One region of the Pradoshia sp. Z3_51 genome, then DNA from elsewhere that is predicted to be linked to it. Evidence: riboswitches for the same ligand, from Rfam matches in the RefSeq annotation. Region 1 holds a riboswitch; each other region holds the start of a gene.
The links. Region 1 has a riboswitch for S-adenosylmethionine ahead of AC4BHA_RS09735 (methionine ABC transporter ATP-binding protein). Riboswitches for the same ligand answer to the same signal wherever they lie in the genome.
Positions count from the first base shown of each region.

Region 2: another riboswitch for S-adenosylmethionine. It lies ahead of AC4BHA_RS13070 (O-acetylhomoserine aminocarboxypropyltransferase/cysteine synthase family protein); the one in region 1 lies ahead of AC4BHA_RS09735 (methionine ABC transporter ATP-binding protein).
Region 3: another riboswitch for S-adenosylmethionine. It lies ahead of AC4BHA_RS02110 (bifunctional homocysteine S-methyltransferase/methylenetetrahydrofolate reductase); the one in region 1 lies ahead of AC4BHA_RS09735 (methionine ABC transporter ATP-binding protein).

Region 1 covers NZ_JBZAJC010000004.1:74,207-76,476, reverse strand. Annotated here, with positions in the region: gene AC4BHA_RS09735 (methionine ABC transporter ATP-binding protein) at 1-872, opposite strand, end outside; SAM riboswitch class I at 995-1,106, opposite strand; gene AC4BHA_RS09730 (YrzE family protein) at 1,336-2,270, shown strand, end outside.
Region 2 covers NZ_JBZAJC010000006.1:107,474-109,743, forward strand. Annotated here, with positions in the region: gene AC4BHA_RS13070 (O-acetylhomoserine aminocarboxypropyltransferase/cysteine synthase family protein) at 1-1,212, opposite strand, end outside; SAM riboswitch class I at 1,299-1,405, opposite strand; gene AC4BHA_RS13075 (DUF5677 domain-containing protein) at 1,696-2,270, shown strand, end outside.
Region 3 covers NZ_JBZAJC010000001.1:476,158-478,427, reverse strand. Annotated here, with positions in the region: gene AC4BHA_RS02115 (class I SAM-dependent methyltransferase) at 1-573, opposite strand, end outside; SAM riboswitch class I at 698-799, shown strand; gene AC4BHA_RS02110 (bifunctional homocysteine S-methyltransferase/methylenetetrahydrofolate reductase) at 894-2,270, shown strand, end outside.

The DNA of each region.
Region 1 (2,270 bases):
CTTAAATGGACATCAAAACTTTTCGCCACTGTTGAAAGTAGATGCTTGCCAGACGAAGATCCCAAAAAATTAAGTTTCCAAACTGCTGGTTTATTCTCCTTTAAGGATTTCAAAAAGCTCTGCGGAATCTCGTCGTGAATGACTGTTCTAACAAACCGCTTGGCAACCTCAGTGGTTGGCTTGGAAAAAATATCAAGAACAGGACCCTGCTCAACAACCCTCCCATTTTCCATGACAGCGACCTTATTGCATATCTCTTTAATCACCGACATTTCATGTGTAATAAGCAAAATTGTTATATTGTATTCTCGGTTTATTTTTTTCAATAGCTCTAAAACATCCCTGGTCGTCTGCGGATCCAATGCCGATGTAGCTTCGTCACATAGCAGGATAGATGGATTCGTGGCCAGAGCTCTCGCAATTCCAACCCTCTGCTTCTGTCCCCCTGACAATTCATCCGGGTAACTTCGACCCTTAGCTGATAACCCCACGAACTCCAGTAATTCTCGAACTCTATTTTGAATCGTTTCTTTACGAACGCCGGATAGTATCAATGGAATCGCTACATTATCAAATACCGTCTTAGATTGAAGTAAATTGAAATGTTGAAAGATCATCCCGATTTTCTTTTTCTCTGCCCTTAATTCCTTTGCTTTGAGACTGGCAAACGATTTACCATTCAAAAGGACCTCCCCCTCAGTAGGCCGTTCAAGCATATTAACTAAACGCAAAAGTGTACTTTTCCCGGCCCCGCTGTATCCTACCACTCCAAAAATATCCCCTTTTTCAACCGTTAAATGAACGCCTCTCAGAGCATCTACGCTTTGACCATTTGCTTGATATGACTTTTTTATGTTTCGAAACTCAATCATGTTCTCTCCTCCAGGCCTAAAAAATTCGAAATGCAAAAAGCCCCTTCTGTCATTAGACAGAAGAGGCTTTGTATGAACATATACATAAAAAGACAAGTAGAAATATGTTCGCTTAAAGCTTCCTCTTATCTCTCAAACAGATGTTTGTTGGAATTAGCACAGTATTTTTACCATAGTAAAAATCCGCTGCCGAAGTATCATAGGGCCAAATCCCTCCACTTCTCTCGATAAGAATCGCTTGCTATTCAATTAAATTTGATGTTTCCAACTATATCCTATCTTGTTTAGCAATGTCAATAATAATTTATAATATTTAAAATATTTTTGATTTATAATAAAGAATATCCTAAATCAAGTTACAGCAACTAAAATTCATGAATATTTCCAATTCATGAATCATTTTGGCCAGTTATTCGTATAGGATATTAAGGTAAATTATAGAAAAAATAAGGAGGGGTACTTTGTGGGAAATATCTTCATCTATTCCATTATCATTGGGATTATATCGGCACTTATTCTTGTGCCATTCAAAAATAATGAAAAATTACGTATCCATATGAAGGGGAAAACAAAACTGCTTGTTTTTGTCAGCTTAGCTGCATTAATCACGATTAAAGCATTTTTATTTTATTACTTCACCCTATTGGATCAAACTATCTCTTCTCTTTGGATTTTTGTCATCATACTAACCTTGCTGGGTTCAATGCTTGCTACGGGTATGGAGAGAACCATTAAGGGTATTTTATTTGCAGGTAGTTTGCTTGTCGGTCTCTATTTTTTAACGGCATTTCTGTTCAATGCCGATGAAAAGTATACTATAGCTAAAATGGACATCAAAGAAGAAATTCAAACATTTGATGAAAATAAAAAGCCGGCCAGCGTGCCTCCTCAATACGCGCGCAATAAAATGAAAAAAGCATTTGGCCAGGTACCAAATACGAGCTACTACGAATTAGGGAATTTACAAATCCAAAAAGTAGATGGTGAGTATGTTTATATTGCTCCAGTCGAATTTTCAGGATTCTTCAAATGGCTGAAAGGGAAAGAAACTCCTGGTTACTTTATATTGAGTGCTACAGATTCATCAGCCAACCCAAAATTTGTTGATGCAGAAATGATCTACACTCCTTCTGCATTCTTCAATAAAGAAACAGAGCGCCGTATTCGTCTACAGTATCCATCCTACATATTCTATGGGGATTCACAGCTTGAAGTAGATGATAATGGCACGCCATTTTATATTCGCTCTTATGGTGATTTTGTCTCTGCCAGAAATGGCTTTAAGGTAAAAGGTGTTGTGGTGATGGATGCCAAAACTGGGAAGTCCAACTCTTATTCCCTTTCTGAAGCGCCCGAATTTATTGATGGTGCCGTTGCACCAGAAGTCGTCAGTACACA
Region 2 (2,270 bases), on a different contig from region 1:
TAAATCCTCCTGTACACCTGATGCTTTTAATCCCTCTTCACTTAGTTGCTGATGAGTCGTGCTTGCCGGATGGATAATTAGGCTCTTTGCATCTCCCACATTGGCCACATGGGACCACAGTTCAACGGAATCAATCAGTTTTTTACCTGCCTCACGTCCACCCTTTATTCCAAAAACAACGACTGCTCCAGCACCTTTGGGTAAATATTTCTTCGTTTTTTCGTAATCAGGGTGATCTGAATCTCCTGGATACAAGACCCACGATACAGCCGGATGCTGTTTTAAATAGTCAACTATTAATCTCGTATTGGCTACATGCTCCTTCATCCTCACATGCAGAGTTTCCAATCCGAGAATAAATTGAAAGGCATTGTACGGGCTTAAGGAAGGACCTAAATCTCTCAACAGCTGAACTCTGGCCTTCACAATAAATGCTGCTGCACCAATTGCTTCACTGTAAATCAGATCATGATAGCTTGGATCGGGTTCAGTAAAGCCCGGAAATTTAGATGAATTCCAGTCAAACTTCCCTCCATCCACTATGACCCCGCCTAATGTGGTTCCATTTCCAAGCAGCCATTTCGTAGCTGAGTGTACGACGATATCCGCTCCAAACTCAATCGGACGGGATAAATAAGGAGTTGCAAATGTATTATCAATAATTAACGGAATTCCAGCTTCATGAGCAATTTCCGCCACCCGTTCAATATCAAGAACCTGCAGGCTTGGATTTCCAATCGTTTCTCCAAAAATAGCTTTGGTCTTTGATGTAATCGCTTCTCTAAAATTTTCAATGTCACTTGGATCCACGAACCTTACGTTAATACCATACTTAGGGAGAGTATTGGCAAATAAATTGTAGGTTCCGCCGTATAGAGTGGACGCAGAGATAATTTCATCACCTGCTCCCGCAATATTTAGGATTGAGAGTGTTATAGCTGCAGCACCACTTGATACCGCTAAAGCTCCAATGCCACCTTCTAATTCTGCTATACGTTCTTCGAATACACTTGAAGTTGGATTATGGATTCTAGTATAAATATAGCCAGTTTCAGCTAATCCAAATAAATCCGCAGCATGATCTGTGTCTTTAAATAAATAAGCATTCGTCTGGTAAATCGGCACGCTTCTCGCTCCAGTTACCGAATCCTGCTGCAATCCTCCGTGTATACCTACTGTTTCAAACCGATACTTCTTTTCTTCATTTGCCATTCTACATCTCTCCATTTCATTTTAAATAGAGAAGTGAGTAAATGAAAAAAACCTCTTCACAAGAAGAGGCAGGCATTTTCCATCTCTCCTTATCTCCCGGATTTATATCCGCTGGAATTGGCACCGTGTATTATAAAAATACCGGTTGCCGGGCTTCAACGGGCCAAGCCGTACTTTATCCCCCCATGAAGAACGAAATATACTGATAGCCTTGTCCGAAATGAGTATTGTTAAGACTTTAAGACGGAAAGGACATCAAGAAAGGTTAAAATAGCAAGAAAGGGCGGTTTGCACCGCCCTTTTTTTGTACGCCTATCATATCACGCTTAAATTTCCAATTCAAGGAATATTCTGAACATTCGATAAAAAATATATTCGCACTTGAGAAAAAGTAAAATATATACAAATTTGCAGATAATTAGCACTATCTTTTTCCTTTATATGTTAAAATATTCTTAACAATGTGATAGCGAGGTGTTCAGTTTGGATAAAACGATAAATCTTTCGAACCATTTATTCTACGATGAAGTAAGAAATCAAATTGCCCTAGAAACCAAGGAATCATTGAAACTATCTGCTGACTTACTGTCCTACGTGGAAGAAGAATTATTATTGATGTTGAATGATGCGATTGCGGAAGATAACGATAATAAACTTGTAAATGAAGCACTGTTTCTATTCTTTGCTCAAGGTATTAAATCCGTGAAATCTAGCCTTATCCTTAGTACAGAAGGGTATCTAACAAATGCTGTGATGTGTGCAAGAAATTGTATTGAAACTATCTTTAATATTCATTACCTAATAGGGGATAAAAAACAGAGCGAAAGCCGAGCGAAAAAGTTTCTTTCGAATCCTACTTATTGGACAAGCCACAAAATCATAGAAAGAGCTTATATGGAACTAAACAGACCATTATATGAGCTTTATCGAGTCTTTAGTAATTACACACATTCCAACTTAATGGGAGTAAGCCAAAACATACTAGCAAACCATAATATTTCGAGCATCCCTTCCGCTGAAAAAATCCCTTACTTGATAAATATGACGAACGCTTTATT
Region 3 (2,270 bases), on a different contig from region 1:
AGATAAGCACGGTTTGAGTGGTTTTGTTTGAACCTTAATAGATTTAAAGCCTGTTTTGTTTAGAACCTCTTTAATCTCATCGGCAAATGCATAAGCCTGTTCTTCAGTTGCTTCTTCCTGCCTTGGCTGTACGGTTATAGTCAGTTTTCCATTCTCTTTTAATAAAGAATGTATTTTTTGAATACAAGCCTCTTGATTTTCCCATAATGGATAACTATTTACACTGAATATTTTATCGTACACTATTGGATTGGGAATCTCGAGAACAGTTCCATTAAACAAACGAAGCTGATTGCGGTTGAGTTGTTCTTGATTACGCTTGCTCGCATTGTTCACCATTTCTTCTGATGGATCGACACCATCAATTTGGATGGTTGGGTACTTCTTAAAAAGCATATGCATTCCTTCACCTGGACCAAAGCCAACTTCAAGCAGTGTGTCATTTGGGGTAATAGACAATTGATCAAATGTCCATTCATATAATTCCTCATTTTCGTAGGCCATTATTTTACCTGCAATCTTTCCGAGGACACCAGTTGGATTTTTAAACTGATTTGTTATTATTTCCTTCATCTAACATCACTCCTATCCCATACATACCCAAAATACTGAATCGTTAACTCTTTTGGGTTAATTATCAAAATAGATTGAAATAACTGAAAATTTATAGTAAATTAAGTAAATATATAATTTCATATTCTTATCTAGAGAGATGGAGGGACTGGCCCGTTGAAATCTCAGCAACCTGGATGGTAATCCAAGGTGCTAAATCCAGCAAGCAATGCTTGAGAGATGAGAGACCTTAGGAAAGAGGGCTTTCATGATGAAAGCTCTTTTCTATTAGTCTGTTTTCCTCATCAGAGACATTAACCAACTAATTAGGGGGAAAGACAGTGAAACTACTGGAAACGTTAAATGAAAAAATTCTAGTCGCAGATGGGGCGAGTGGAACACTTTTATATTCATTTGGAATTGATAGTTGCTTTGAAGAGCTTAATTTGACAAACCCCAATCAGATCAAAAAGATGCATAGAAGTTATATTGAGGCTGGTGCTGATGTGATTCAATCGAATACATTCGGGGCAAATTTTCATAAATTAAAGCGCTATGGTCTCGAAAGGGAAGTTTCTCAAATTAATAGAGCCGGAATGAAAATAGCGAAAGATGCGGCTGATCCAAACACATTCATCATCGGCACGATTGGCGGCTTGCGGAGCTTTAGGAATTCAGAATTAACACTAACGGAAATTAAGGGATATTTCGATGAACAGCTGACCGCTTTATTGGAAGAAAAGCCGGATGGCATTTTACTTGAAACCTATTATGATTTAGACGAATTATTAACGGTAATAGAGTCGGCTAGAAAAATGAGTGATCTTCCTCTTATCGCGAATATTTCTCTGCATGAAACAGGCCTTTTGCAAAATGGTATGCATGTCAGTGAGGCGTTTTCTCTTATGAAAAAAACAGGCGCTGATGTGTTAGGCATCAATTGTCGGATGGGTCCTTATCATATGATTCGCTCATACGAAGAAGTACCTTTATTGGAAGATACCTATTATACGGCTTATCCAAACGCCAGCTTACCTGATTTATCAGATGGAAGATATGTCTATTCGACAGAAGCGGATTATTTCATTAATAGTTCAAGGCAGCTTGTGAAGCAGGGGGTCCGGCTGCTAGGTGGATGCTGTGGTACAACTCCTGCCCATATTCAGGCCATTCGTAAAGGAATCGAAGATCTTCATCCTGTAAAGGTGAAAGATTTTGTAGCCAAGCCGAAGCATCAGCCTATATCATATGAAATCATTCAATATAAACGAAAAGGTCCAGATACAATTTCAGGTAAGGCAAAAAAACAAACGACGGTTATCGTGGAGTTGGACCCACCAAAGACGTTCGGCCTGGAGGATTTTTTAATAGGAAGTCGCTACCTATTAGATTCGGGTGCCGATGCGATTACACTTGCGGATAATTCATTGGCGTCACCGAGAATATCCAATCTTGCGGTAGCGTCGATTTTACAATCAAAGTTAAATACGGTGCCTCTTGTTCACTTAACTTGTCGAGATCATAATCTGATTGGCTTGCAATCTCATTTAATGGGCATGCATTCCCTTGGATTATCAGAGGTGTTGGTGGTGACTGGGGATCCTTCAAAAATTGGTGATTTTCCGGGCGCGACTTCTGTATATGATCTTTCTTCAATGGACCTGATTTCATTGGTTAAGCAATTGAATGAGGGGCGCTCCTATTCAGGAAAATCGCTG